DNA from 3 places in the Colwellia meonggei genome. Region 3 is predicted to be linked to each of the others. Evidence: riboswitches for the same ligand, from Rfam matches in the RefSeq annotation. Region 3 holds a riboswitch; each other region holds the start of a gene.

Evidence for each region. Region 3 has a riboswitch for cobalamin ahead of AC27E9_RS14985 (TonB-dependent receptor domain-containing protein). Riboswitches for the same ligand answer to the same signal wherever they lie in the genome.
Region 1: it holds a riboswitch for cobalamin, as region 3 does, so the genes downstream of both, AC27E9_RS06430 (ABC transporter ATP-binding protein) here and AC27E9_RS14985 (TonB-dependent receptor domain-containing protein) in region 3, are expected to answer to the same signal.
Region 2: it holds a riboswitch for cobalamin, as region 3 does, so the genes downstream of both, bluB (5,6-dimethylbenzimidazole synthase) here and AC27E9_RS14985 (TonB-dependent receptor domain-containing protein) in region 3, are expected to answer to the same signal.

Annotation. Positions count from the first base shown of each region.
Region 1 covers NZ_BAAJLZ010000002.1:56,487-68,635, forward strand. Annotated here, with positions in the region: gene lolE (lipoprotein-releasing ABC transporter permease subunit LolE) at 1-841, opposite strand, end outside; gene lolD (lipoprotein-releasing ABC transporter ATP-binding protein LolD) at 842-1,669, opposite strand; gene AC27E9_RS06420 (lipoprotein-releasing ABC transporter permease subunit) at 1,662-2,882, opposite strand; gene AC27E9_RS06425 (M13 family metallopeptidase) at 3,287-5,353, shown strand; cobalamin riboswitch at 5,532-5,661, shown strand; gene AC27E9_RS06430 (ABC transporter ATP-binding protein) at 5,896-6,735, shown strand; gene AC27E9_RS06435 (FecCD family ABC transporter permease) at 6,732-7,739, shown strand; gene cobO (cob(I)yrinic acid a,c-diamide adenosyltransferase) at 7,745-8,350, shown strand; gene AC27E9_RS06445 (cobalamin-binding protein) at 8,445-9,308, shown strand; gene AC27E9_RS06450 (hypothetical protein) at 9,479-9,748, opposite strand; gene AC27E9_RS06455 (serine hydrolase domain-containing protein) at 9,923-11,098, opposite strand; gene AC27E9_RS06460 (ATP-binding protein) at 11,214-12,149, opposite strand, start outside.
Region 2 covers NZ_BAAJLZ010000003.1:3,512-15,660, forward strand. Annotated here, with positions in the region: gene AC27E9_RS08575 (GGDEF domain-containing protein) at 1-669, shown strand, start outside; gene bluB (5,6-dimethylbenzimidazole synthase) at 703-1,482, opposite strand; cobalamin riboswitch at 1,522-1,748, opposite strand; gene AC27E9_RS08585 (S8 family serine peptidase) at 1,905-4,304, opposite strand; gene AC27E9_RS08590 (S8 family serine peptidase) at 4,672-6,501, shown strand; gene AC27E9_RS08595 (S8 family peptidase) at 6,768-8,486, shown strand; gene AC27E9_RS08600 (two-component regulator propeller domain-containing protein) at 8,677-11,796, shown strand; gene AC27E9_RS08605 (ATP-binding protein) at 11,788-12,149, opposite strand, start outside.
Region 3 covers NZ_BAAJLZ010000006.1:154,777-163,118, reverse strand. Annotated here, with positions in the region: gene AC27E9_RS14995 (cobalamin biosynthesis protein CobD/CbiB) at 1-1,002, shown strand, start outside; gene cobD (threonine-phosphate decarboxylase CobD) at 1,050-2,120, shown strand; gene AC27E9_RS14985 (TonB-dependent receptor domain-containing protein) at 2,196-4,067, opposite strand; cobalamin riboswitch at 4,119-4,271, opposite strand; gene AC27E9_RS14980 (cobyric acid synthase) at 4,355-5,878, opposite strand; gene cobU (bifunctional adenosylcobinamide kinase/adenosylcobinamide-phosphate guanylyltransferase) at 5,883-6,509, opposite strand; gene AC27E9_RS14970 (adenosylcobinamide-GDP ribazoletransferase) at 6,509-7,315, opposite strand; gene cobT (nicotinate-nucleotide--dimethylbenzimidazole phosphoribosyltransferase) at 7,305-8,342, opposite strand, start outside.

The DNA of each region.
Region 1 (12,149 bases), on a different contig from region 3:
TAAACATCACCATACGTACTAGCTGTATATCGTTAAACAAATGGCCATGACTGCGCGTCCAGTCAATCATATAAACATAAAAATCAAAATTAAAAGCAACATCTCGTACAATTTGTGGAGCAGAAAACACATCATTTACCGCCAGGCGAATCCCTTGTACCTCGTCAGCTTGATAGCCAAGTAATTGCCCTGCCATCGCTAAGTTAATATAACTCTGTGTGTCATCAACAGTGCCACCAAATTTAAAAATACCAACCACATTGGCATGTTGTTTTATCGGTACAGGAAATTGCTGTTTAGCACTATTATTGTTGTTGCTTTTAGATATTGGAGGCAATAATAATTGTACTTTATCACCCACTTTGAGTGATAACTTACGTGCAATACCAGCACCAACAACAATGGCATTTTCTTGCTGTAAATCTTGCCACGTCCCTTCCGTCATATAACGAGAAATAGCCGAAACCTGCTGTTCTAATTGAACATTGACGCCACGAACTTCGACTCCTTTTAACTCTGAACCACGCTGCATCATTCCTTGAGTTTTAATAAATGGCGCAGCAGCAAAAATATTGGGATGTTTTTGCATTTTAGCAACATTTCCTTGCCAATTATCAATGGGTTCGTTCACAGCAATAACCTCACCGTGAGGAACAATAGACAATAAATGTTGAGCTAACGCCCTTTCAAAGCCGTTCATTGCTGAAAGTACAACAATTAGCACCATAACCCCTATTGCAATACCGATAGTAGAAGATGCAGAGATAAACGACGAAAAGCCTTGGTTTTGCCTGCTACGCACATAACGCAAACCAATAAATACACTTAACGGTTTTAACACTTAACTATCCTCGCCATGCGCTAATGTCACATCTAATGTACTTTTCAGCGATTTTAAATGGCCATGATCTAAACGTAATTGTCGATCCATCTTCCCGGCTAAAGTTAAATCATGAGTAACAATAACAAAACTGGTGTTTACTGTTCTATTTAGCTCTTGCAATAACTGATAAATTTGTTCGGCAGTATCAAAGTCTAAATTCCCAGTTGGTTCGTCCGCCAAAATGAGTGAAGGTTTAGTCACTAAAGCTCTGGCAATAGCAACACGCTGACGTTCGCCACCTGATAACTCTGACGGTCGATGATGACCTCTATGTCCTAAGCCAACTTGGGCTAACATTGCTTTCGCTTCTGATAACGCTGCCTTAGGTTTATCGCCACGAATTAATAACGGCATGGCCACATTTTCTTCTGCAGTAAACTCCATCATTAAATGATGAAATTGATATATAAAACCTATGTGTTGATTACGAAATTTAGCTCGTTCTTTCTCTGATAATTGGTGAATATTTACGCCATTAATCAATACTTCACCGGCACTTGGGGTATCTAAAGCTCCTGCTAAATGCAAGAAGGTACTTTTACCACAGCCAGAGCTACCAACAATAGCAACAAGTTCACCTGCTTTTACCGCCAAGTTAAGCTCAGATAACACTGAGGTTTCAATTGAGCCTTGTTGATAAGACTTAGTTAAGTTTTTGCATTCTAAGCCCAGTGCTAAGCTGTTTTTACTTTTATCATCAGTGGTTTGAACATTGTTAGTTGCATTATCTTTTTTCAAGGTACTTTCCATATTCTTTTGACTTACATTGGCTAAACTATTATTCATTTCTGAGCACCTGTGCAGGTTGGGTTTGTGCAGCACGAAAAGCCGGATAAAGTGTTGCAACAAAGCTCATTAATAGCGCCGAGCTTACTATAATAAAAATGTTCATTGGGTCGAGTGCAATTGGCAACTCTTGTCCGCCGCCAAGTAAATTAACGCCGAGTACATTAAATAAAGTGTTTAAATTAAGAGTTAACAAAACCCCAAGTGTAACCCCTAGTACGACACCCCATACTCCATTGGTTAAGCCCTGAGTCATAAATATTTTCACAATACCTAATCGGTCAAGCCCTAAGGTTTGCAAAATACTAATTTCACCTTGTTTATCAATAACCACCATAACCAAAGCTGAAACAATATTAAATGCCGCCACCGCCACAATTAAGCTTAGCATTAGCCACATCATGTTTTTTTCCATACTAACAGCGGCAAACAAAGCCCCTTGGCTTTCCTGCCAGCTAACATAATTATAACTGTTGTACTCTATGCTTAGGTTTTCAATAACACTTAGGGCATTAAACGCATCATGTAAATATAACCTAAGCTGATTAACACCATCGCCTTTTTTGCGATGCAGTTTAGCGCCATCTTTAATATGGATATACACCATTGATTCATCAACTTGAGAACCCACATTAAAAAGGCCAACAACGGTAAAAGTTCTATGAACCGGCACACGCCCCATCGGCGTGAATAATGTTTTGTTAGGTAGCGTTAAGCGAACCGAGTCTCCAAGGCTCACACTAAGCTTTCGTGCTAATGCTTGCCCTAATACAATACCAAAGGGCTTATCTGACAACGAATTAAGATGACCATATTCCATGGCACTTTGAATAATATTATGCTGTTCAAATTCAGGCATAATGCCGTGTACTAAAACACCTTGCAATGCTGACTTCGATTGAATCAACGCTTCACTTTCTTGATAAGGCGTAACAAATTTCACCTCAGGTATTTCACTGATATTCGCTTGTAGCGCCTGCCAGTTATCTAAATGGCCACTTTGTTCAGACATTAGAACATGCGGAACTAAACCTAATACACGTCTTTTTTGCTCTTGCTCTAAGCCATCCATGACTGACACAACCGTTATTAACGAGGCAACACCAAGTACAATACCTATGATAGAAAAAAAAGTAATAAAGGAGACAAATCCCTTACCATGATTGCTACGACTATATCTTAAGCCAATAAAAACACTAACAGGTTGAAACATTAATCCTTTCTTCATTTTAAGTGGCCAAAAGCCAACATTAATTTACCAATGAGCATACCACAGCTTAGAAAAATATTACCGACTTGAGCATTAACTTTTCATCATTTAACGAAAAACAGCCATCAAATAGTTAAAATTTACAATAAAAGCTTTAAACAACAAGAACTGTAGAGCTGTACCCTATTTAAAGCTTTTAAAACAGCACCATCTAACGACTTACATAAAACTCTTAATTAACAATGAATTAATCAATAATCAGCACGTTTGCTATTTGGCTGTAAATTATAAAATACGCGACTAACTTAAGATTATGTAAACAAAGGTTTCATTTCACTAGTAAATAAAGCGGAGAATTATTAATATCAAGGCGTAGAACTATAAAATGACTAAATTGCGAGTATAAAATGAAAACTATAATAACAAGTGCAGTATGCACATCTTTACTGTTTATCGCTGGCTGTAATAACGACACTAGCACAACAGCAGTAACTGAAGCGCCAGTGATGCAAAAAACAGCTTTAGCTTCTGGAATTGATAAAGCAAATATGGACTTATCAGTTCGCCCACAAGATAACTTTTACCGTTATGTTAACGGTGCTTGGTTAAATTCAAATGAAATTCCTGGTGATAAAACGTCGATTGGCTCATTTTACGACTTACGTGATGAAGCAGACGACAACGTAAAAGCTATTATTGAAGAGCTAGCAGCTACTGAAAACTTAAAAATGGGTAGTGACGAGCAAAAGGTTGCTGACTTATTCCGCTCGTACATGAACACAGAAGCGCGTGACGCTGCTGGTATTGCTCCTGTTCAAGCTATTCTTGATGACATTAATGGCTTAAAAGATAAAAATGAATTAGCAACATTTTTTGGTGCTAACCAAAAAATTGGTGTTGGTAGCCCACTAGCGTTCTATATCAGCGTAGATGCAAAAGACTCTACTCGTTACGCCACGCATGTTTGGCAAAGTGGTTTAGGCTTACCTGATCGTGATTACTACTTTAATGAAGCTGATCGCTTCGTAGCCTTACGTGATGGCTATGTTGCTCATATTGAAAACATGTTCAATTTAGCTGGTCTTAAAGATGGGAAAGCCGCTGCACAAAAAATTATGGCGCTTGAAACAAAGCTAGCTGGTTTCCATTGGACTAAAGTTGAATCACGTGACAGTACAAAACGTTATAACAAATTTAACGTTAGCGATTTAAACACTGTAACTGACGCCTTCAACTGGACTGCTTATCTTGAAGCACAAGGCGCAGGTGCACAGAAAGATCTAATTATCAACCAACCTTCATTCGTAAAAGGTTTTGGTGAAACGTTTGCAGACACCTCTTTAGATGACTGGAAAACATACTTAACGTTCCACACGCTTAGTAACTTTGCAAGTTCATTAACTACCGCATTAGATGATGAAAATTTTGATTTTTACTCAAAACAATTAAGTGGTCGTAAAGAGCAACGTCCAATGTGGAAACGTGGTGTTTCTGTAGTAAACAGTAATTTAGGCGAGGTTATTGGTAAAGTATACGTTGGTCGTCATTTTAAGCCTGAAGCAAAAACACGCATGACCCAACTTGTTGAGAACTTACGCGGTGCATACGGCGCAAGTATTGACGAATTAGAATGGATGTCTGATGCAACGAAAAAAGCTGCACATGTAAAATTAGCTAGCTTCGACCCTAAAATTGGCTACCCGAACAAATGGGAAGACTACTCTAAGCTCGTGATCAAAGGTGACGACTTAGTCGGCAATAAAATGCGTTCTGGTATGGTTTCACATCAAAAACAAGTTGATAAACTTGGCGGCCCGATTGATCGTCAAGAATGGGGCATGACACCACAAACGGTTAACGCTTACTACAACCCAACTAAAAATGAGATTGTATTCCCTGCCGCTATTTTACAACCACCATTTTTTAACTTAAATGCAGACGACGCCGTTAACTACGGTGGTATTGGCGCCGTTATCGGTCATGAAATGGGCCACGGTTTCGACGACCAAGGTAGTAAATACGATGGTGACGGAAACTTACGTAACTGGTGGACAGAGCAAGACTTAGCAGCGTTTAAAGTTCGTACTGATGACTTAGTTGCACAATATGATAACTACGCTGTATTCGATGATCTACACGTTAATGGTAAATTAACTTTAGGTGAGAACATCGGCGATTTATCAGGTGTTACTATTGCTTATAAAGCTTACAAAGCATCATTAAATGGTAAAGAAGCAGAAGTTATTGATGGCTTAACTGGCGACCAACGTTTCTTTATGGGTTATGCACAAGTTTGGCGCGTAAAAATGGTTGAAAAATCATTACGTAACCGCGTAGCAACTGACCCGCATTCACCAGGTGAGTTTCGTGCTTTAGGTTCGTTATCAAATATGCCTGAATTCTACGAAGCATTTGACGTAAAAGAAGGTGACGCTATGTACATTGCACCGGAAAAACGTGTAAAAATTTGGTAGCAAAGATAATAGCTATTCGCTAATAATAACTATTTCAAACCATGAAAAATAAAAGGAGCTTCGGCTCCTTTTTTTATTTAGTGTAATTTGTCTTTAAACTGCCTTAGCCAAGAGTTTTCATTGTAAAGCGCCACTGTTAACCGTAAAATCAGCACTAGATTGATATATTTAACTTAGCAAGATTAGCAATCATTTTGTTGTTAGGTTAATTAATAGGGAACACGGTTAAAGTCCGTGACTGTACCCGCAACTGTAGATAACTTCTAAAAGTTATAAGTCAGGACACCTAGTATCATTATTATCAAATAACCTAATAGTTTAACGCCGTGCGGGAATACACGAAAGTTACTTATCCACAAAAGCTTATGTGGTGCTTGTACTTGCCCTTTCTGCACAATTAGATTATTACAATTAGTACATTCAAATTAACCGTTTGAAAAAGGTAATGCTGCACAAAATGAACCGAACTACCGACACTTTTTATTGCTATCACCAATTAAGTATTGCCGCATGGCAGTTCTTTAAACACTAAGTTAATTGTTATGACACAGTTATTAACACTGGCATCAGTGTCTTGGTCGGTTGAAAAACAAACTATTTTAAATGATATTTCATTTACCCTTGGTCAAGGAGATATTATTGGCATTATTGGCCCAAACGGTGCTGGCAAAACCTCATTACTTAAGTGTTTACTTAATCAAACGAAAAACTGGCAAGGCACAATAAAATTAAAGAATAAAAACATACGTCACTACAAGCCCCATGAACTTGCACAAACTTTTGCTTTAGTTGTACAAAAATCGCCACCAATATTTGAGCTTAAAGTTTACGATGTAGTCCGTATGGGCTTATTACCTTACAAGTCATTATTTGCGAATGACACAGATCTTGATAAAAAAGAAATCATGCTCGCGTTAGAAAAAGTAGGTTTATCAGCCAGCCAAAATAAATTTTTTAATACCCTTTCAGGTGGTGAACAACAACGGGTACTCATTGCTAAAGCCTTAGTGCAAAAAGCAAAAATATTAGTCTTGGACGAACCAACAAATCATTTAGATATCTTTTATCAGCACCAGATATTACAACTGGTCAAAGCCCTTAATATTACTGTAATTATGACCATTCACGATCTTAACCTTGCAGCACAGTATTGCACTCGTTTACTGTTACTGAATAAAGGTAAGCTAGTTAGCGATAAAAATGTTGATGAAGCATTAAACCCCGAAACACTCTCTGAAGTATTTGGCTTACCTTGCTATCGCGATAATGTTGATCAACTAACCCATACTAGCAGCGAGCAACCTACCAATTCAAACACCTTTGCTAGAGTTCACTTTTACCCAAAAACTAATGTAGATGAATCAACAGAGGTTCAGCAATGAAGCTTTTCTACTTAATAAAAGCTAAAAGTGCTTGGGTATTCACTTGCTTATTGGCATTAACATTATTTTCAATAATCACAGCAATGACCTTTGGTCCCGCACAAATAACAAGCTTAGATATTGCTCGATGTGTAATAAATGAATGTTCTACACCAATGCATGACATGGTTATTTGGCAAATTCGTATTCCTCGAGTACTTGTCGGTTTAGTCGCAGGAATGGGTCTAGCATGTGCTGGCGCTATTTTGCAAAATGTGACTCGAAATCCTCTTGCTGACCCTTACCTATTCGGTATTATTTCTGGTGCGGGGCTTGGTGCAACCATTGCAACCTTAGTACTTACTGATGAGCAAATGTTAGCATTACCGCTTGCTGCATTTTTAGGAGCACTATTCTCGGTCATTATCGTCTTTGGCATTGCCACGTTATTACGTAATATGAACCATTTATTATTAACGGGCGTGGCTGTGTCATTTATGTTGGGCTCTATAAGTCATTTCATTCTTTATCTTGGTGATCCTTTCGCTACCAATCGCGTTATATTTTGGTTAATGGGCAGTTTAACACGCGTTGAAATGTTCCACTTTTACTTAATCAGCGCCATGGTATTAATCACTTTGATCTCGATTTTTGCCTTACATCGACATATTGATGCACTTTTGCTAGGCGATGAAAGCGCTGCAAGTTTAGGGGTAAATGTTGATAAATTAAGACTTATATTATTAGCTTTATGTGCGGCGGTTACCGCGACTATTGTTGCCTATTGTGGTGGCATAGGCTTTGTTGGATTAATGATCCCACATATCGTTAGGCAACTCGTTGGCGTAACAACTATGCCGCTTATTATTGGCTCAGCATTAGTTGGTGGTTGTTTTTTAATTTGGGTCGATGTTATTGCACGTAGTGCACTAAGTAATGTTGAAATTCCCATTGGAATTATCACTTCCGCCATTGGTAGTATTTTCTTTTTAGCGATCATGTATCGCACTCGCAAATCAGGATAATTAATATGACAACAGAAGCAGACAAAAATCAAAAACACCAAGAGCGTATGCAACGTATTAAGGAAAAAGTAGATGCGCGAATCGACGCTGCTCAAGAAGATCGAGGCCTATTAATTGTAATTACCGGAAATGGTAAAGGTAAATCTACTTCAGGTTTTGGAACGGTGACACGCGCAGTGGGCCATGGTTATAAAGCCGCAGCATTACAATTCATCAAAGGTGACTGGGAGTGTGGCGAACGTAACTTACTTGAAAAAAATGGTGTTGAATTTCATGTCATGGCGACAGGATTTACATGGAATACTCAAGACAAATCAAAAGATATTGCCGCCGCAACAAAAGTATGGACAGAAGCAAAACGTTTACTTAAAGATGAAACGGTCGATGTGGTACTACTTGATGAGTTAACTTACATGGTGTCATACAAATATTTAGACTTAGATGAAGTGATTGAAGCCATTGTTAACCGCCCTGCTATGCAACATGTGATTATTACTGGCCGTGCATGCCATAGAAGCATAATCGAATTAGCTGACACAGTAAGTGAAGTACAACCAACAAAGCATGCGTTTGATAACGGCATTAAAGCGCAAAAAGGCATTGACTGGTAAATTTCTCACGTTAGCCATTCAACAAAGCCAGTCAAATGCAACTAAACAGTATTTGATTGGCTTAACATCTAATTTTTTAAAATATGGAATAGCAATGAAATTTCGCACCTTATTACTTGTTGTACTCGCCTGTATAACAGCAGCTACAAGCGCTGAGCAAAGTGCTAATAACAATATATCTAAACCTCGCATCATAGCGTTAGCACCTCATATTGTTGAAATGCTCTTTGATGTTGGCGCTGGCGAGCAAATTATTGCCACTACCGAGCATGCAGATTACCCAGAAGATGCGAAGACAATTCCAAGAATAGGCAGTTCTTTACGTATTCAACTTGAGCGTGTTATTGAATTGCAACCCGATCTAATTATTGCTTGGAAAAGTGGCAACCCAAGTGATGACTTAGCCCGCATCAAGCAGTTGGGCTTCAACGTAGTTTATTCACAACCATATACTTTTGATGATGTTGCCAAAGAGCTACGTTTATTCGGAGAGCTTTCAGGCCATAAACAGCAAGGAATTGATGTCGCTACTAAGTTTCTTAACGACTTATCAATAATTAAAGAACAATATCAGCAAAAGCCGACACTACAAGGTTTTTACGAGGTTTGGTCAAGGCCAATAACAACTATCGCTAAAGGTAGCTGGCCTCAACAGTTTTTAGATATCTGTAGTATTAGTAACCCTTTTTATTTGGCAGATGCTAAATACCCGCAAGTTAATATTGAACAAATATTACAAACCAATGTTGATATTATTATTCAACCTTTATCTGAAAACCAAGTTGATAGAGAGGGTTACCCATGGGAGAAATGGCCAATAATACCAGCGGTAAAGCACCAGCAAATTATCAAACTCGATGCTGATGTAGTACATCGCATGACAACCCGCAGCTTAAATGCCCTTACCGACTTATGTGAACAAGCAGAAAAAAGTCGTAACTACTATCAGAAAAAATAGCAACAAGTATAGGCGATAACTTAAATTGATAAACCGTGCATTGATAATATTCAATGCACAATATCTACCGTTTTAAGCTATTCAATATACATTCCTTCATTGAATAACTTGCCAAAGCACATATTATAAGAGTAGTTAAACCTTTAACGTTAAACTCGACTCATTACGTTTTACCCCCCACAAACTAACTTTTCCTCTCCCAAATGATAGGTATTATTAATCCCAACATATATACCTGATATAACAGTTGTTATCGGTAGCAAAATCACACCACTTATAGAGTAAAAAGAATTACTGCCTTTCGCAGCATCAACAACTTTTAGCACTTTCCTATCGCTAGATATTTCACATTTATTAACATATGAATGGTCCTTTGTCGGTAATGCAACACAGCCACTTAAAAGGAATACACTAACCAGCATCAAAATCGTAAATTTCATTAAAATATCATCCCTATTAAAATTAGAGGTAAAACAACACTAACATTAAGTAACTAAGCAATAATCGACTGATAAAATAATTTCACTTAGTTTTATATCTAAATAACTCGCTAACAATATAAGGCTATAAGTTTCGCCCAACCTTACTTGCTAGTGTTGTCGTATCTATCGTGATTAAAGCTCGTTAGCTATAACTTTACTAATTAAACCATCCATAGTTTTCTCACAAATAGGCGCCGTACTGCAGTTCATAAAGGCCGTAATACTGAGATCTTTTTCTTTAAAATAGATATTTTGAGTGTGGTAACCATAGTCTTTTCCTGAATGATAGTAAGCGGTGTTACTTCCAAGAGGATCTACGTTAATTCCAAGGCCGTAAATACCATTGCTATCGTTAGGTAAAGAGCCATAAAATTCACTTCTTATCGTATCACTGATAAAGCTTTGTTCTGTGACGACACTTTTCAGAAATAAAGCCATATCTTCAACATTCGATACCACCGGCGAACTTGCTTCACTTACATTTTCCAGATATGACTTAGTTTGGTATACCGTGTCATGATCATCAAACTGATGGTAACCAGAAATAAAGTCACCTCGGTCTTTTTCCATCCCAATATAATACGTTGTATTCATACCTAATGGGTTCAAAATACGCTCTCTCAATGCTACTGAGTGATGCTCGCCTAATATTTGATCCATAATTAAACCAGCCAAAAGATAACCAGTGTTTGAATATTCTCTACCTTCACCCGGTTTAAAACTAGCGGGCTGATTCAAAGCAAAAATAAGGAAATCTGCATCAGTTTTAGCTTTACTAGGCTCTGCAATTAGAAAATCAAAATAATCGTCATTTTCGGTGTAATTATAAATGCCACTCGTGTGATTCAACAATTGACGTAAAGTCATTTCATTACTGTTTGGGATTTGACTTAGAGTGTCATTCGACAACCATGTATCGAGAGTATCATCTAAATTTAATAGCTTTTCATCCGCTAACATTGCTACTAATAAACCAATCATAGCTTTACCAGCACTCGCTGTCGGCATTGTATGATATACCTGCATCGGGTTTTGGCTGGCAATATTTTCAACGCCAGCGCTGCCTAAAAAACGCTGTTCAGGGCTTTCGACTAACAATATTATCCCTGGAATTGTCTCTGTTACAGTTTCGTCAATGACCTTTTGATAATCAACACTAACAGTAGGAGTTGTTGCAGAAGGTGTTGAATTACTTCCTGATGATGAACTACCGCCACAAGCAGATAGAGTTAGTGCCATTGCAGTAGCGATAGCGGCTAGTTTAAATTTGCTTAGTTGTCTAAAAGTAGTGCAGATATTTGCTGTCATTGTTATTTCCTATACTGGTCGAATTAAGACTATCGTAAGAAATTAAATGACATTAAGACGTAACAAGTTCCATCATCTGTAACAAAGTGTAGCAATTGTCATAGCAAACCATGCTCTAGTATTTAAAACCGAGACAAAACTGCGCTCCACCGAGCTCATCTGCATCGCCAATAGTAAGTGTGGCTTGGTGTAATTGAGCAATTCTCGCCACAATAGCCAAGCCCATGCCATATCCTGGTTTTTCATGCGCTTGATCGCCACGGACAAAAGGTTTTAACAATTCATTACGTTTTTCTTCTGGAATACCAGGGCCATCATCACTAATAATAAATTGAAGCTGTGAATTGCTACGCTCAATTTTAATGGCAATCTCTTTATCAGCGTACTGTTGTGCATTACTGAGTAAATTGTTAATTAACATGCTGAGATAATTTACATCACCAACAACTGTAGCATCACCATCAGCACACCAATGAATAACCTTTCCATCATCAGCTACCATTCCAACACATTGACTGGTCAGTTCATTGAGGTCGACACTCTGCTGCTCAGTTGCCATCATTGACTGTTCGATTCGCGCATAACTCAGTAAAATATTCACTAACCGTTCCATTTCATCAATATCACGAGAAAGGTGATGCTGATACTTTGCCCTAGTTTCTGGACTATCCGTTTCCTGCAAAACCTCAATACCAAAACGTAATCTTGCCAATGGCGTTCGTAAATCGTGGGCTACCGCATCACTTAGCAACTTATTATCACTTATTAAAGCCTCTATTCGTTGAGCCATATGGTTAAACTCTACTTCAATATCGTTAATATATGACGCTGAACTTGTGACTATTCTTTTTTGCAGTTGCCCTTCTCCAAAAGCTTTAGTGGTTTTCCTTAATTGCCTTAATTGCTTTATCAAAGGGTACAGCCAAACAAGCACAACTAATAAAATACCGAAATAGAAGATACCGGTTAATATTAACGGTAACGAACTATCAGTATGCTTTTGCTTAATAGGGGGAACACTTAAAGTCAGCACTTTTTGTTGTAATGGTAG
Region 2 (12,149 bases), on a different contig from region 3:
AATTTGAAAAAGGCTGAAAAAGCGTTGTCGAAGAATGAATATCATAAGTCGATGCAAAATATCGTTGCCTTTTTAATGAGCAGTATAACAACGTCACAGCAACAACATAGCGAGCTTTCTTTAGAATTAACCCATGCATGTGGTGAAGTGAGCTTTTTAAAGTCAAAACTTGAAGCAGCTCGCCATGAAGCTATTGTTGATTCATTAACCGGATTATTTAACCGCCGTGGCTGTGATATTAAGTTACAAGATATTGATATCGAACAAGTTCACTCTTCTTTAGCGATTGATATTGATCATTTTAAGAATATTAATGATCAATTTGGTCACTTCATCGGCGACAAAGTTATTCAGCGTATTGCTAAGGTTATTAAAGATACCATTTCAGATAATGATATTGCGGTAAGGTTCGGCGGTGAAGAGTTTGTGGTTGTTATGGTAAATAAAACTATGGGGCAAGCGCATGAAATTGCAGAGAAAATAAGGTTAGCAATTGCAAGTCTTAAATTAATGCAAAGAGATTCTAAAGCGTACTTACCAAAAATTTCCGTCTCTATTGGCATTGCTGAGCGAAAAGAGGAGCTTAATTGGAAAGCTTTATTTGAGCAAGCAGATACAGCTTTATATCAAGCAAAGAACAGTGGCAGAAATAAAAGCGTTTGTTTGTAAACGCTTTTATTTATCTGTATTTAGAAAACGATATTATTCTTTAAATGAGTGTGGGAATGTTTTATCTGTCTTTAACTGGTTGATAAATCCTTGTTCTTCTGGCGTTCTTGCTTCTTGACCGTAAGTGTCGAAACTGACTAATTCATCTACCGGGCGTCTTGATAACCAATTAGCTGACTCCAACTCTGGCTTTTCCTTAAAGTGACTAACATAACCTAAGCATAAGTAGGCAATGGGTACTACATTATCCGGCAGCGAAAGAGCGCTTTTTAGTGCGCCATGGTGCAATATTGATACCCAGCCAACACCAACACCTTCAGCCCTAGCAGCTAACCATAAATTTTGTACTGCGCATACTGAACTGTATAGATCCATCTCTTTCATATGTGTTCGTCCGATAACAGTTTTCCCTGTTCTTTCTCGATCACATGTAATACAAATATTAATTGGCGATTCAATAATGCCTTCGAGTTTTAGATTTTTGTATTGTGTTTGCTTTTTTTCTTCAAACATCGCTTGTGCTTCATGATGTGCTAGCGTGAAGTCTTGGTGGATTTGTTTTTTTATTTCAGGTGACTGAATAACGATAAAATCCCAAGGCTGCATAAAGCCAACTGATGGGGCATGATGTGCGGCATAAATTATTTTACTGAGCACTTCATTAGGAATTGCTGTCGATAGAAATTGTCCGCGTACATCACGGCGATTAAAAATAGCTTGGTATAAACCATGTTGTGCTTGTTGGCTGAATTGGTACAAAGACTGATTCGTTGAGTCTTTTGTTTGGTTATTAGCGTGGTTATTGATACCCAAAATATTCCCCTTATTGGATTAAGCAACGATCGGCCTTTCGTGCAATTGATATTTTAGGCAGGTCTTCTGACTCAGACGGGCTTTATAACTACTAAAGTAAATATAAATTATGTTTGATACCTTCCCAGTAAAATTACCAGTGGTTTATTATCAAACATAAACGTCATAACAGCGTTGGGCACGTATTGGATTTACACCAATTTCCCTATTCTCTCAGCCGCACTTTATTAAAAGTAAATTTGAGCACCTAAAATTTTCCCGCACTATAACATTTAGAGGAAAAGTTTACATAACGCTTGATGGTGTTATCGAAAGAAAATTAATATCGAGAGAGTCGTTTTATTTGATTTTTAGTTAAAAAAAGGGGAAGCACAATTTGTACTTCCCCTAATTACAACACTAGTTGGGAGTCTAGTTTAACTCTATGGGTTGTATGTTACATTCATGTTAACACCGCTTGATGCTCTATACCCGTAAATACCTATGTGCCAAGTTGCCGCAGCAGGATTAGTAATAGTACACGACTCACTATTATTGCTGTTTTCTGACTTACAGCTATAGTTTGATGTTGTTGGGTTGCTTCCTTGACGAATATATAAATCTGCATCCCCAGTGCCACCACTAGTCACTACATCAAAAGTTGCCATGCCTGCTGGAATGTCAATAGTGTAGTAAGTCCATGCACGACGACTAACGCTAATATCATTAACTGAAGCACTGCCTCCTGTAGCACCGCCACCTGTTGATCCTTCCGTAAAGCTGCCTGTTAAGTTAACACCTGTAAATGCTGTGTAACCAACTACTTTAACATGATATGTTCCTGCTTGTGCCGTTGAAATAGGGCATGACTCAGTATTACCACCTGCCCATGAGCGACAGTCGTAGCTAGATGTTGTAGGGGCTGAACCAAACTTAACATAAAGGTCAGCATCACCTGTGCCACCTGTCATATCGAAACTCAGGCCAGTTGCTCCAGCAGGAACTTCCATCGTAAAGCTTAACTCTTCAGATTTAGCACCAGCTAAACTTGTTTTAGCAACACCATTTTCTAATACATTGCCACCTGTAGGAGGCGGAGTTACAGTACTACAACTAGCTGCAAGAGCATCAGATGCGGCTTTCGCTTGTACTAAACCGTATCCTGTTTTGTCATCACGACCTGCTACATCTAAGTCAATTGCTGTAGATTTTAACGCATTTCGAACTTGAGTCGCAGAACAATCAGGGTTATTACTCCATACCAATGCTGCAACACCAGCTACATGAGGAGTCGCCATTGAAGTACCGTTGTAGTATGCGTAATCTTGGCCACCAACAACATTTAAATTAGCATTCGTACCAAGTTGACCCATAAGTTGCAAACCTAGCTCACGGTTTACAGAAACGGTTGGTACTGTTACATCAGAGTTAGCATCAACTAAAAAAGGATTTTGAAGGCCTGGACGAGCGCTATTACTATAAACAATCACGCCTGATGCACCGGCATCGGCACACGCTTTAGCTGGATTGATTTCAGGGTAGTTGCTACCTTTTTGGTTATCATTACGTTCAGCTAAACAAATGTTTCCTGAAACATTTGAACAGCTATAACTGCTTCCTGATATAGTACAAGCGGCTAATACACCATTTGCAGAACTGTCTACATTGCTAACAGTAAAGCTACCGCCACTTTGAATGTAGTGAGTTTGTGGCACAACTTCATCGTTACCGTAAGTTGTTGAGCCTAAAGTGATGTAACCTAAACGGCCATCGCCGGCAACAGTCGATAGAATTGCTTCACCTGGTGCTGAAATTTCAACTTGTGATGTATATTGAGAGAATTCTGCATGTTGGCGACCTTGATCAAGTGCGCCTACTGCCATAACTGAATCGTAAGAGGCAGGGTAAGAAAGTGTAGCATCACCATCGTTACCTGATGCAGCAATAAGTAAAACACCTGCATCAGCAGCAGCTTGTAATGAGTTACGTTCTGTGTTGCTTGAACCTGAACCACCTAAACTCATGTTAACTACTTTTGCACCGTTATTTACACAAGTATCAACAGCATCAACTAGTTCACCAGTATAACCCCAACCTGCTTCGTTAAATACTTTAACAATGTGTAAGTTAACATTAGTGTTTGGCAAAATACCAACAACACCTTCTGAGTTATTAACAGCGGCAATGGTACCTGCAACGTGAGTACCGTGAGAGCCACCATTTTGGTACCAGTTACCAGTACCTGAGTTATTTGTACCTGATGCATTGTTAGCATTTAAATCTGGGTTAGCACGCTCATAACCTGAATCAATAATACATACGGTCATATTGGCAGCGTCATTATCAGAAATAAGATCTGACTGGGTGTCTGCAATACCCCAAGGCTGGTTTTGCGCCATTAAATAACGTTTGTAATCAGGTTCTGCAAATTCAACGTCAACATGGCTGTTAAGTTCAAGTACCATGGCTTTAACATCGTTGATATGTTTTTGTTTACCTAAAGAAATAACGTGACGACCATTTTTTAACTTTTTCACGTGTTTCAGGCTATGACCTGCTTTTTTAGCTAAACCCGCAGGCATTGCTTTTTCTGAAGAAAAATTACTTAGTGCTTGCGCTTCAAAGCCACTTTTGTATTTAACGATAATACGGTCAGTAAAGTCATGACTTTGAAACTTTTGACTTTCACGCCATTGGCTAAAGTCTGTATTCACAGCTGTCATTGAGCCGGTATTTACTGGTATAGCTTGTAATTCTGCTGCTTCAAATGTTTGAGCGTTAGCTGTTGCAGTAAGAACAGAAAGTGCTACTGCGCTTAAGCTTATTTTTTGTATGTTTCTCATTTAAGAGTCTCTCCGGTTATTGCGCTGAATGCTTTTTAAATTTGAAGCATCGGACGCATTATTTTTATTGGTTGGCGATTTAATCACCTCATTCATCATGACCTTTTAACCTCAAATGTAATAGCAATAATAAGACGGTAATTAGTAATATCCCGACAAATAAATAAAATTGATTTATTTTAATTGCTTGTATTTTATGGTTATTTTTGTTGCTTGTCGTTTTTCTATTAAAAAATGTCGCATATTTACTAGGGGGTTTTTTCTTAACTGTTAGTATCAAAAAACGTTCAGGAGTTAAGCCCTGAAACTACATAATAAAAATCGAATGTTTATATTCGAAAATAATATAGAGACACCTGGAGCATCTATGAAAATTTCTAAATTTACGAATTCTATAATTGCAATCGCAGTAACATCTGCATTTTCTGCACAAGCAGCTGATGATAGGTACATCATCAAAGTCGATGAAAGTAAAAAAGGAATTGTTAAAGCGTTAGCTAAAAAGTTGAACGCTGAATTGAAAGTAGATGGAAATGGTTTTATCGCAGCATCTTTTAAAGGAAAATCTTTAGAAGAAGTTAAAGGCCTAATGAATAACCCACATATTCAACTTATTGAAGCCGATCAAAAACGTGAATTAATGTCGGCGTTTAGTGATGACGCAGGCAATCCGATGTTAGAACAATTAACGCCTTATTCAGTATATCAATCTCAAGCTGATCAAGTAACGTTCAATGCCAATGCTGGTATGAAAGTTTGTGTTATTGATTCTGGTTTAGACCGTTCAAATCCTGATTTTGTTTGGAATAATATTACTGGTGATAATGATTCCGGCACTGGTAATTGGGATGAGCATGGTGGACCACACGGAACGCATGTTGCTGGAACTATAGGTGCAGCAGATAACAATATTGGTATTGTAGGTATGGCTCCAGGTGTTGATATGCATATTGTTAAAGTCTTTAATGCTGATGGTTGGGGTTACTCTTCTGACTTAGCACACGCCGCAAACAAATGTACGCAAGCAGGTGCAAACATTATTAGCATGAGTTTAGGTGGCGGTGGTGCCAATAGCACTGAAGAGAATGCCTTTAAAGCCTTCACCGAAGCAGGTGGTTTAGTGGTTGCTGCAGCAGGTAATGACGGCAACAATGTACGCTCGTACCCTGCAGGTTATTCATCAGTGATGATGGTTGGTGGTAATGATAACAATAATGGTCGTTATACTGAGTCTCAGTTTCCAAGTTGTACGGTAACTACAGGTAAAGGGAAAAGACAAACAACAACGACTGATGAAACTATTTGTGTTGAGATAACGGCTGGTGGTGTTGATGTACTATCAACTTACCCTGCTGATATGGCAACAAATTCTATTGTAAGTGCAGATGGTCAAGCATTTGCTTCTTCTGCGATGGAAAATGCAGGAAATGCAAACGGTAGCATTTATTATATGGGGACTGCTGAAGCGACTGATAGTGGTGCCAATGGTAATGTTTGTTTAATTGACCGTGGTAACATTTCATTTCACGATAAAGTGCAAAATTGTGAAAATTCTGGCGGTATTGGTGCAATTATCATTAATAATGAAACAGGCATGTTATATGCGACATTAGGTGATACTAATACTACGTCTATTCCTGCCGCTGGCGCTGCTTTTGAAGATCGCTCTGCATTATTGGCAGCTTCGACAGCTAATGTAACAATTGGTACAAGTGATTACGGCTTAATGACTGGTACGTCAATGGCAACACCTGCTGTATCAGGTATTGCTGCATTAGTATGGTCAAATCACAATAACTGTACAGGTACCGAAATTCGAGACGCATTAAAAGCTACTGCGATGGATAGTGGCACTGCGGGTCATGATGTTTACTTTGGTCACGGTATTGCACAAGCGAAAGCCGCCAATGATTACTTAACAGCAAATGGCTGTGATGGTGGTGTTACGCCGCCACCAAGTGGGGATATTAGTTTAACAACTAACGGGTACCGTGCTAAGGGTAAAAACAAGGTAGACTTATCTTGGTCTGGCGCGTCGACTAGTAGTGTTGATATATTCCGAAACGGTACGTTGAGAACTACCACTTCAAATGACGGTGCTTATACTGATAGTTTTAGAACGTCTGGTTCATTTACTTATAAAGTTTGTGATCAGGGGACTGATAACTGTTCTGATGAATCAAGTGTGTCATTCTAACTAAATAAATGTAAGTCATTAAAATATCCAGCTTTTATTGAGCTGGATATTTTTGTTTTTTTTGTTTGTTAAAAAAACGTAAATCGAGAGTTAAAAGTCGTTCAGCGGTGTGATAGTGTTTACTTGTAGTTTTAAAAGTTTATTGCTTTTAAAAAGTGTTATTAGCGAGAGGTTAGTCTTTGCTAATTGTTGTAAAACATATGAAGTTACTCACCCTAATGTTTTTAAAAATAATTAGAAAATGTAATGGGCAAAAGGGGATAAAAATGTTGTTCACTTCGAATAAAAGCAAGGTAAAGCTTATATCAATTATCGGGGGAGTATTTGCTATAGCGTTATTAATAGGCTTTAAATCTTCCGCAGAAAATAATAGTAAAACACAGTCTTATATTATTAGTGCAAAAAACGTCTTACTACTTAAGAGTAACTTAAAGGCGTTAGGTGCAACCCCAACGCATGAATTAAAAATTATTGATTCTTTTGCAGTTGAATTAACTGCTGAGCAATTGAAGTCTTTGCAAGAGAAACAAAAAATTAAAGTATCGACTAATCATAAAGTTGAGTTAAGTGGTTTAGGGTTTGGTCAACGTCGCTGGCAACCTAAATCGGTTGTAACAGAGCAAGTAGATGCAACTTATGTTCATCGTACAGGTAATTATGGTGAAGGTGTTACGATTGGCTTTCTTGATACTGGTTTAGATCAGTTACCTGGTTTGTCTGTTGATCTCAAGGGGCGTGATAAAGCTTGGGGCACTTATGATGCAATTAACGATACCGTAAGTAATTATGACGACGAAGCTAATGGTCATGGTACACATGTCGCGAGTATTGCCACCAATAGTGATTATGATAGCGGCGGTCAAATATATGGTGTTGCGCCAAATGCCGCACATGTTGGTATAAAAGCATTTGATGAAGAAGGCAAAGCCACTTATGCCGATGTTATACGTGGAATTGATTGGGCTTTACAAGTTAAAGATCAAATTAACTTACGCGTATTAAATATGTCATTTAGTGGCCCTGTTCGATCAAACTATTGGGATGACCCGCTAAATAGAGCAGTAATGAAAGCTTGGCAAGCAGGAATTGTTGTAGTTGCTTCTGCTGGCAATAGTGGACCGGATCCAATGACAATAGGTGTACCTGGTAATGTACCTTACATTATTACAGTCGGGGCCATGACAGATGATTACACTCCATTTGCATATAATGATGATAAAGTTGCAAGCTTTAGTGCTTCAGGGCCTACACCAGAAGGTTTTGTTAAACCTGACTTAATAGCACCAGGCGGTCATATTTCTGGATTGATGTCGTTTGATTCTCAGATAGTATCAGAGCATCCGGAATTTCATGATGGTGGTCGCTATTTTGAAATGTCGGGTACATCACAGGCTGCAGCGGTTGTTTCTGGGGTTGTAGCGTTAATATTAACTGATGATCCTACATTGTCACCTGATCAGGTGAAATGTCGTTTAATGGACAGTGCTTATAGTGCTGATAATGAAGATGAAACTAAACGTTACAGTGTCTTTCAACAAGGAGCTGGTTTAGTAAGTGCATATTTTGCCATTGAAAGTTCTGCTGATAACTGTGCGAATAAAATGTTGGATATCGCCAAAGATTTAAATGATGAAGAGCACTTTTATGGTCCTGCAAATATAAACTCAGACGGAAATTTCTATGTTGAAGGTTTAGGCGATGAATATGTTTGGAAAATAGATGAAAGTCAGTTAAATGGTGATGCATTGATTTGGAAAATGGGCTTTAATGATCCGACAATGTCAGCACAAGATAATGCTTCAACAGATGCATTGATTTGGAAAATGGATTTTGAAACTTCTGCTTTAATTTGGAAAATGAATGTAGAAGCAGATGCTCTAATTTGGAAAATGAACGTAGGAACAAATGCGTTAATATGGAAAATGAACTTTGATGAAGGTCATAATACTAGCATAAGCGTGAATAACTGGGTTCAACCTGAGTAATAACTTAAAACTTTTACATTTATACAACCACTGCATTTATAACGTAATTAGCGTTTGATGCAGTGGTTTTTTTATTGTATTAAAGTACTTAAGTATTTATAAATTTGAGAGAAAATTGCCTGTGAAAACTAAACTTCTTTTTATCATTTTAACTCTGGTATGTTTTTCTAGCGTATCTAAAGAAGTTAGGTTGTTCAAAAGCTTTGGTATTGATAATCCAATGTCTTATAAGTTTGTTCGAACAATTGCTCAAGATAAGAATGGCTTCATGTGGTTTGGTTCATCTGAGGGGTTAGCACGGTTTGATGGCCATAAATTTTTGAGCTTTCACCATGATAATTCAATTCCCAATTCATTAAGTTCTGATGTTGTTAGCCGGATAATTATTGATAAAAAAGAGCGCTTATGGGTAGCTACGTTTGGTGGCGGATTAAATCTTTACCGAGAAAGTAGTCAAGATTTCGTGCAATTTTCTACTAAGCAAAGTGAGGCTTTACTAACAAATGATACTATTAATGCTTTATTTGAAGACAGTCAAGGAAAAATATGGATCGGGACTGAAAATGGTTTAAATATTATCTCTGAAATTAGCGCTGGGAACATAGGTAAAAATAATTGGACAGTTAAACATATAAAGCAAGAAGCAGGAATAGTTCCTAGCCTAACCCATAATACTGTTCATAGCATTATGGAAGTTGAAGATGGAAATATATGGGTTGGCACGAATGGTGGCGGTATTTCTATCTTTGATCTAGATGGTAAATTTATACGCTCAATTACAGGTATCAAAAGTAACGTTAAATCTAATGCATTACAGTTTATTAATTCACTTTTTTATGACAGCTTTGGTTATATCTGGATTGGTACAGTTGAGAATGGCTTACTTAAATATGATCCTAAAAACGAAGAATATGAGCACTTTAAGTTTGATGAAAAAAACCAATATTCAATTTTAAGTAATACAATTGAGTCAATATATCAAGATAAACAAAAGAATATTTGGATAGGCACAGACAAAGGGTTATTAATTTACAATAGCCAAAAAAAGCAATTTCAGCGTTATACCCACTCTTCGAGTAACCCGTTTAGTTTAAGTAATGATTTTGTAATTACATTTTTTGAAGATAGTAATAATATCATGTGGGTGGGTACTTTTACTGGGGTTAATCGTTGGGATCCAAATATGGCAACGTTCCAACAATATAGTACGCAAACTAATCCAGAGTTAAAAAATAACAATATTACTAGTTTTGCACAGTTTAATAGAGATGAAATATATTTTAGCACCTATAGTGGTGGTATTTATAAAATGTCCACATTAAGCAATAAAATAACACCGGTGCCCTTTAATGCTTATTTTAGTGAATATAGAGTCATGTCATTATTTGCTGATGGCGATTTATTATGGGTTGGAACGAGAGCTTCTGGTGCTTTTGCTGTAAATATTAAAGATAACACTATAAAAAGTTATCAGCATGATGCCGATAATTTATCTTCACTTTCTGCCAATAGCGTGACAGATATTATTAAAGATACTGAAGGTAATATATGGGTTTCTACTTTTCATCGAGGGCTTAATAAAATAGCTCCCGATGGGGAAATTCATCGATTTGAGCTGGATAAAAGTATTCCTTCAAATGGCCCCAGTAGTAACCACGTATTGCAATTACTTGAGTCTTCTAGCGGACATATCTGGCTGGCAACCTATGGAGGGGGGATTAGCCGTTTTAATAAACCTGAAAATACCTTTATTCATATTAAGCATGATGATGCTGATCCGCTCAGCATTTCGAGTGATCTTGCTTGGAATATATTTGAAGATAAAGATAATAACTTGTGGGTTGGTACACAAGCATCAGGAATGAACATTTTAACTAAGGATAATATTGATAAAGGAAATTATCAATTTAGGCAGCTAAATGGTCGCCATGGCATGAAAAGCATGGCAGTGTATGGAATTTTACAGGATATAAACGATAATATTTGGTTTAGCACCAGCAAAGGTATATCTCGTTTCACTTTAGAAGATAACGGTTTTAAACATTTTGATTTAACCCATGGTTTAGTTGATTTGGAGTATACCCATTCCTCAGTATTTGAGGGCATTGATAATACTCTTTATTTTGGTGCGGGCAAGGGGCTCAGTAGTGTTAATCCTGAAAAAATTGACGTTAATAAAGTAGCTCCTAATGTTCATTTAACCAATATTTTGAATCTAAATGAATCAATTGCAATCGGTGCAACTTTATCTGAATTAAAAGAGCTTACGTTGGATTACGATGATCAACTCGTCTCTTTTGAATATGTCGGACTTAACTATTCAAGTCCAGAATCAACAAGATATAAATATCGATTGCTAGGGTTTGAGCAGGCATGGATAGATGCTGGAAAGTCTCAGCGGGCTACATATACAAATTTACCTGCAGGAACTTATCAATTACAAATAAAAGCGGGAAACAGTGATGATGTTTGGAGTGAACCAGGTCGTTCATTAGATATTATTGTTAAGCCCGCACCATGGAATACCTGGTGGGCATATATTCTATATACTTTAGCCATTGCTTTAATGTTATTGATTTATTCGCGATTGCTTAATCGTAAACTTGTGATTGAGCAACAGCAAAAGCTCTACTTGGAGCAACAAGTTAGAGAGAAAACAGAAAAGTTTAAATCTAAAAATATTGAGTTAGCACAAGCAAATAAGCAGCTTGAAAAAGCGGCTATTGTTGACAAAGTTACTGGAGTTAAAAGTCGACGCTATTTAGATATTTATATCGAGCAAACTAGTCAATTAATGAATCAAATGCACCAAAATTTACTACCCGTACAGCGTGATACATTGCCGCGTTTATATATTTTAATGGTACAAATAAATGACGCTGCTACAGTAAATAATAGCCAACTGATGAATTTAACAGATTTATTGTTATATACACGAAATAATGAAGATCTTGTTATTCGTTGGTCCGATGATACATTTGCGATAATTGGTTATGAGAAAGATAATAATGCCAGTGAATTGGCCTCTCGTTTAGCAGGTCGATTTTCAGGAGTTGTTGGTGATGACGCTGATATGAGTATGGCTTATTCTTTTTATCCATTTAATAGAGAAAATCCATTAGAGCTTAATTGGGATCAAATTAGCGTTCTAATAGAACAAGCATTGCTATTTACCCGTAATGATAGCCAGATTGCCTGGCTTGGGTTATGTGGTCCTAAATCAAGCAACTTTGATTATTTACAACTAATTCAGCAGAAAAATGTTAGTAGCTTGAAGGAGCAAGTTAATATTAAATCAGGATTAGCTTGATGAACGTTGTTCTTCAATGTAGTTCTGCTGGTATTGCTTCGGCGTGCACTTATATACTTCCTTAAAACAGCGGCCAAAATAGGTTTGCGAAGAAAAGCCTACATCGAGCGCTATTCGACCTATTTGAGAGCCATTTTGCAGTAATGCTTTTGCTTTTTTAAGGCGAAACTCTTTAATGAAGTTGTTGGGTGTAATGCCCAATAGTACTTTTATTTTTCGTTGTAATTGGCGGTCACTCATCGCAATTGCATTGGCTAGTTGCACAATATCTAAATCGGTATTCATATAAACCTTAGCCGTAACTTCCTCTAATTTTTCGAGGAACTTATTATCAAGAGTTAATTCCTCACTAC
Region 3 (8,342 bases):
AAAGCATTAATTTTAACGCCTGAGTTCTCCCTTGCAATTACCCTTTCACTTGCGCTTATTCTCGATAAATTACTGGGTGAAGCAAAACGTTTTCATTATTTAGTTGGCTTTGGTTGGCTCGCCAATCAATTAGAAGCATTGCTCAATTTTAGCCAGCAAAATTCAAGCGTTTTAACACATGTTAACACAGGTGAAAAGCCGATAAAAACAAAAGCACTTGGCACAATGGCATGGTGTTTATTGGTGCTGCCATTACCGATATTATATGTTTATTTTTTGCAGGATTTAGTTTGGTACTGGCAAGTATTTATCGATGCTATTGTGCTTTATTTAGCACTGGGATTAACCAGTTTAAAAGAACACGCGATGCAAATTTATCAACCGCTAAAATCGGGAGACTTAAAAACTACACGGCATTTTACGGGTTACATTGTTAGTAGAGAAACATCACAGCTTAGCGAACAAGAAATGTCGCGTGCCACGGTTGAGTCTATGCTTGAAAATGGTCACGACGCCGTTATTGCATCGCTGATTTACTATCTTATTGGCGGTGCACCACTGGTTATTTTGCATCGACTCGCCAATACGTTAGATGCGATGTGGGGCTATAAAAATTCACGCTTTATCAACTTTGGTTATGCAAGTGCTCGATTAGACGATTTACTAGGATTCATTTCAGGAAAGTGCTGTACGCTTTTATATGCAATACAAGGACTGAAGCAAAGGAATTTCATTCAAGCAATCGTTAATGCCTATCGTCAAGGCATGCAATATAAAAGTCATAATGGTGGCTGGGTAATGGCTGCTGGTGCAACTGTAATGAACCGAAAACTCGGCGGCAGCGCTCATTATCATGGCAAAGAAGTTAACTCAGTTACTTTAGGTAAAGGAAATAACGTTAGCAGTGATGATATTCCAGCAAGTTTAAGCCTCGTCAGCCGAGCCAGTTTACTGCTACTTATTGCGGTTTTCATTTTTCAATTAATCATCTATTTGAGATAATTCTGAATAACTCTACTGAGTAAATTCATAGCAGAAATAGGAACGAAATGGCATTAATTCATGGTGGTCAGCTTCAGCAAGTTGCTGAGAAATATAAAATCCCTATGGCTGACTGGCTCGACTTATCAACCGGAATTGCCCCGATAAGTTACCCTGTTCCTGATATTCCCTTAAGTGCGTGGCAACAACTACCACAACAAAAACCTGAGCTTATTGTCGCGGCAAAAAAGTATTACCAATGCGCACAATTAGTGGAAACTAATGGCAGCCAAGCAGTTATCAAAGCTTTGCCAGAATTATATCGCCAAGGTAATAAAGCAGCCCAAATAGTTTACTTGCCAGAACGAGGCTATAAAGAGCATGCGCAAGCATGGGAAATAGCAGGATTCACGCTACATTTTTACCATGATGTTTTACCTGATATAACAGAATTAGAGCCAAATAGTGTGTTTGTGATCATCAACCCGAATAACCCAACTGGGCAGTTTTTTCCTCGCGATATCATCAAACAATATCATCAAAGATTAAAACAACTTAATGGCTTGTTGGTTGTCGATGAAGCCTTTATTGACGTTATGCCTGACGAGCAGTCTTATTGTTCTGAAATTATTGTTGGTGGTGATTGTGAAGAAGATAGCCTGATAGTGCTACGTTCTTTTGGCAAATTTTTTGGTTTAGCCGGCATTCGCATTGGCTTTTTAGTAGCGGGGAAATATTGGTGCAAAAAATTTAGTGAACTGTTAGGCCCGTGGCAAGTAAATGGCCCTGCACAAATCATCGCAGAACACGCATTCAACGACAGAGCATGGCATAACCAGCAACGCGATAAATTACACGTGCTACGCACACAACAAGAAGCATTGTTATGGCAGGTATTTTCTTCTGAATTAGTTAGCGCCATTGAAGGTTGTGATTTATTTCTCACCTTGAGCTTTCATCAAGCTAATAATGCGAAAGCGATTTATCACTTATTATGTCAGCAAGGCGTTTATTGCCGACTTTCAGATGAACTCGACACACTAAGGTTTGGCATTGCTTTAGAGTCTGAAATGACCAGACTTCAAGCAGCATGTATCAATGCACTAACACAATTAAGCTCCGCTAATTTAACTAAGTAATATTCTAAAGCAAATCGAAAATAATAAAGGCACCAAATTTGGTGCCCTTTAAACGAGTAAAAATTATCTAATTAACTAGTTTTGATAAGTAATACCAAAATAAGCAACACGTTCTTGAGTAAAGTAAGCACTTGAAGTTTGGTAATTTTCATTAAATGCGTTATTCACCTTTGCTTGCAGCTTAACATTGTCAGAAACTGGGTAGCTAACGCCTAAGTTCACCAATGAATAGCTATCAAGCTTCACAACTGCGCCGCCAAAAAGGTAGTCATAACGCTTACCTTTATATTGAATTTCAGCATATACGTCCGCGTTACCAATTGTTGTATCAAATTGATAGCTAACGTGCTCTTTTGCACGACGGCCTAACTGCTTACCTGTTGATACATCTTCAGCTTCGATATAGCTAACATTAAACTGATGTACGCCACCAAAGCCCTGATAATTTGCACCAATTTCAGCACCTTTAATTTCAACATCGTCAACATTTATAGGAGTTACATTATTATCTGCATCAGTACCACTCCAATCAATTAAGTCTTCGATGTCTGTTTGATAAAGGTTAAAGGCAACTGATAAAGCATTGAATTGGCTTTTAACACTAAATTCATAACTTGTTGAAGTTTCTGATACGAGATCTTTATTGCCAACATAACCCCAATTTAATGGGTAATATAAGTCATTGAACGTAGGAGCTTTAAAACCAGTACCTGCAGAAAAACTTACTTGTGTGCTCTCTGTTACTTGGTAACCAACGCTGGTGTTGAAAGTAGTTTCAGAGTCAATACCTTCAACATCATCATAACGTGCAGCTAATTCATAAGATAGCTTGCCTTCGTTAAACATAGCATGAGCAAAGACACCTGTGGTATCACGTTCTTTTTCGTCATACTCGTTACTACCTTTAAGCTCCTCTTGAATTAAATCTGCACCCAAGTTCAATAACCATTGCGAAGAAAGATCACTACTATTCAACAATGAGTATTGGTTACGACGAGTATCATATTGCGTACCTTCACTTTTACTGGTGCCATTGCCATGAGCTATATTAGAGGTGCGGCTTTGGCTAATATTAAATTGTGTGATGTTATTAATATTATTAGCTTGCCATTTATAGTTAGCACCTATTTGCCAAACGTGGTTATTAACTTCACTTTCATTGGCGCCAAAAGAGCTATCGTATTCGGTGTCACCTTGATCCAATTGCGCTAACCAATTTAAGCGTAAGTCTTTGCTAACCTGCTGCTGCCCATTGATTGCAAATGAGTCAAAACTGTAACCATCATCATCAGTTTCAGTATCGTCTTTCGCATCAAAGCCATCACTTTCTTCATGTTCAACACTTAGACTGGTAAAACCATCACCATGCTCAATACCAATACCACCATTAAGCATACTGTAGCCTTCGCTACCAACATTGGCGCTAACAAAATGTTCACCGCTATTTAGTTTACGCGTAAAGATTTGGATAACACCACCAATAGCATCAGAACCCCATAAAGCTGCGCGGGGCCCTTTAACGATTTCGATACGCTCAATAAGTTCTGGGGCAATATTTTGCACATTGGTAGAACCTAGGCTTGCGGAACTAATACGAACACCGTTCAATAAAACTAAAGTGTGACCAGAGTTAGCGCCACGCATATATACTGATGAAGTTTGACCACGACCACCAGATGTTGAAATATCGAGACCAGCAACAGTTGATAATATATCTAATACTGATTTAGGCTGAATACGATCTATATCAGCACGAGTAATCACAACTTGACTCGCTAGCGAATCTGCAATACTCATTGGAGTACGTGATGCGGTTACCGAAATAATTTCCATGTCGTCAACAGTTTCATCAGCATTCGCTGAAGCAGTGAACGATGCCGACATAGCACCAGCAATCGCTAGTGATAAAAATGATTTTTTGAAAAAGTTATTTTGCTTAATGTTCATATGACCTCATTAACGATGCCCACCGCACCATATGTATTACTGCGTAAACACAGTGTGAATTAAGCAAGTTCAAGTGCTCGGACTTATGTAGCGATGAGTTTCACCGCTATAATTACCGTTGCGGGGGCAGTGAAGGCGTCTCACCTTCTTCCCTCGAACTTGCTATGTTAAACAGTAACTAAGAAATTTACTTACTGTCGCTTATTTAAATTTTTTTCATTGCTAAATCGAATACTTTTATTAGCTAGTTTTATTGCTGTTAGCATCAACAGCTTCAGAATTTAGGCTTAACCATTACCGCGTGGCGTATCAACACCTTGTGCAATAATACTTTGAATTTTTTCCATATCTAGATGCTGCTTGCAGATATCTGCCAAGCGCTCTAACTGCTCTTCTCGGTGCTGGTTAATATCGACAACGGATTGTACTAAATCCTTAATACCTAACCAATCGAGTACCGCTTGTGTTGGCTCCGGGCAATCGAAAAAGCCATGTAGGTACGTGGCAATTATTTGATTGTCTTCAGAGATACAGCCGTCAGAAACACAGCCATCCGGTGTATATTGCTTTTTGCCTAAACCATCACTTTCAATATGTAGTAGTGGTTTAGATAACGCTGGCCCTGTTGAAACACCACAATGAATTTCATAACCAGTTAACTGACAGGTTTCACCGTTAAACGCCATACTCGCACTTACTTGCGTTAAGGTTTTTTCTCGAGTTAACGTGGTGGTAAAATCCAACAAACCTAAACCTGATACTTGCTCAACATGAGATTCAATATGCTCAGGGTCAAATATTTGCTTACCTAACATTTGATAGCCGCCACAAATGCCCATGACCTTACCGCCATAACGAAGATGCTGCTCAATTTCTTGCTGCCAACCTTGTTGCTTAAGAAAGGCTAAATCTGAAGTAACATTTTTACTTCCTGGCAAAATAATTAAATCTGCCCCTTGCAGTGATTGGCCAATTTTTACATATTGCAGATCAATATTAGGCTGTAATCGCAGCGGGTCAAAATCAGTGTGGTTACTCATATGTGGCAGCAGCGGAACAAATATTTTAACTTTTGCTTCAGTAACTTTGTTATCAAGCTCGACGGCATCTTCAGCATCTAACGCTAAATCATGCAAATATGGCAACACACCTAAAACTGGCTTACCTGTGCGCTGTTCAAGCCAATCTAAGCCAGGTTCTAATAGCTTAATGTCGCCGCGAAAACGATTGATGATGAAACCTTTAACTCGCTCTTGCTCTGATTCCGACAATAATTCAAGCGTCCCCACTAAATGGGCAAATACACCACCGCGGTCAATATCTGCCACTAAAATAACTGGACAATCCACTTTTTCGGCATAGCCCATGTTGGCAATATCATGAGCACGCAAGTTAATTTCTGCTGGGCTTCCTGCTCCTTCCACTAGCAGTACATCATGTTCGTTTGCCAAACGTTGATGAGACTCAACAACCGCTTGCATCGCTACTTTTTTGTAGTCGTGATACTTGCCCGCCTCCATGTTTGATAGTGCCTTACCATGCACTATCACTTGCGCGCCAGTGTCACTATTTGGCTTTAGTAAAATAGGATTAAAATCAACGCGTGCCTCAACTTTTGCCGCGATTGCTTGTAATGCTTGTGCTCGGCCTATTTCACCACCATCTTTTGTAACTGCACTATTTAATGCCATATTTTGTGGTTTGAACGGCGCAACATTAATGCCAGCATTAACGAGAACCCGACATAAACCAGCAACTAGCGTACTTTTTCCAGCGTCTGAGGTTGTGCCTTGTATCATTAGCGTTTTCATTGGCTTACCTAGCTCCTGCTGACTTTAAAGTGAGTGGCAAACCCGCCATAACAAATTCAACATTATCTGCAACTTTAGCAATGGCTTGATGTAACCAGCCAGCTTGATCAACAAACTGCCTAGATAGCTCCCCCATCGGCACAATGCCATGGCCAACTTCGTTACTTACTAAGATAATGTGCAAATATTTTTGCTGTTGAATATCATTTAACAGTGCAAGCAATTGCTGTTTTTCTTGTTGCCAATAATTGAGGTTTATTTCTTCGTTATCAGTATTTTGCTCATCACCTGAATAACACAAACAGTTACTCAGCCATAACGTTAAGCAATCTACTAGCAGTGCGGATTTCTCTTGTTTTTCTTGTGCCTTTAATAGTTCACTTGCTAACGTTTTAGCCAACAGTAGTGGTGACTCAATAAGTTGCCAATGTACTGGTCTTTGCTGCTGATGCTGTTTTATTCTCTGCTCCATCTCCGCATCAAAGGCTTGTCCTGTTGCTAAGTAAGTTACCGGCATATTTAACGCCGCAGCATACTGTTCGGCGAGAGAACTTTTACCTGATCGAGCGCCACCAAGTATCAACTGAACTTTCGCTTGATGATGACTAGCTTTTTCATCATTAATATTCATTACAACGACTCCGGCAATAAGACAAAAAGTGATAAATAAATAATGATTTCGCTGAGTTGTTGGGCAGCTCCTAAACAATCACCGGTATATCCGCCTAATTGCTTCATAAACCACTTTTTAATACACCAACGCAATAACAGCAAAACACCAACAAGTTGAACGGTCGTCATTAGTGGTAAAAACAGTAAAAGAACAATTAAACCAGTAGCTAACAAAACTAAGAAACTGTTCACTGATAAATCTTGCGCAAGAGGCTTAACTTTCGAAGTAGCGTCTTCACTGACGTAAGGCATATCTGCAATCAAGCTTGTTGCGATAACTCGGCTCAGGCAGTGTCCTAATATAAAAATAGCTAATACCGATATGCTATTGGCGAGCATTGGTTCAATTAGCACCAGTAACGCTTGGTATTTTAATAACAAAATAAAAAATAACGCAGCAGCACCATAAGTGCCCAATCGACTATCTTTCATTATGTTCAGTTTATTTTCAACACTCCAACCACCACCAAAGCCATCCCAGACATCGGCCCAACCATCTTCATGAAATGCACCAGTAAGCAACACGCTCGCTACCATAGCAAACAGTAAGGCAATATTTGCCGGCAAGAATAACTCAAATAAATAAAATGCGAGCGCTGAACAAGTACCTATCAAAATACCAATTAACGCAAAATAACGACTGGCATTATTTAACATTTCAGCATCAACTTCTGCTCTAATATTTACGGGAATGCGCGTGAAGAAACTTAATGCCAATAACATTAAATTTATCTCTTTATTAACAATTTTAGCGCTAAGTAACATCTGTTACCTCAGCGTCAGAAAAGCTTGCCATGTCATTATAAAATGCGACAGCAGCTTGTAACAAAGGTAAAGACAAGGCTGCACCTGTTCCTTCACCTAAGCGTAAGCCTAAATTAAGTAATGGTTCAACTTGCAACCAATCTAGCATTTTCTGATGCCCTTGCTCACCAGAACAATGAGCAAAAACCATATAATCTTTAACATTTTTATTAATTGCTATCGCCAGCATGGCACTTGCCGTACAAATAAAGCCATCAACAGCAATTAACATTTTATGTTCTGCGGCAGCTAACATCGCAGCAGTAATCTGCGCTACTTCAAAGCCACCTAGGCAGCGCAAAATAGCTTCAGCATCGGTCAGTTGCTCTTTATGAAGAGCAAGTGCTTGCTCGATAACTTTTTGCTTCTTTAAAACCACTTCATCAGAAACACCGGTACCGCGGCCTACAACATCAGAGGCAGGTAGTTGCATTATGGCTGCCATAATTGCGGATGCTATCGTGGTATTACCTATGCCCATTTCACCAAACGCAATGACATTACAACCGGTATTGCTTACCTTTTTTATGTGCTGACTTGCATATTCAAAAGCTTGTAATAATTGCGCTTCTGTTAGGGCCGCATGTTCATTTATTGCTTGGGTTATGTTGCCTAAACGCTGATCGATAACATCCAGTGATGACTCTACTCGATGCAGAATACCGGCATCGACCACATTAAGTTGCCAGCCAAATTGTTGGCAAAACACATTGATTGCTGCACCACCATGCGCAAAATTCGCTACCATCTGGCTGGTAACATCACTTGGAGCTATGGAAACACCTTGGCTTGCAACACCATGGTCTCCAGCAAAAACAGTAAGATGAGGTTTAGTGATTTTCAGTTTAGTTAGGTCAATGTTGGCACAATTAGCCGTTAACTGTACTTTAGCAATTTTCAACGCTAACGTTTCAAGCTCACCCAAGGCGCCCAATGGTTTAGTTTTTCCATCAATTTTAGCTTGAATTGTTTTTGTGTGTTGTTCTGT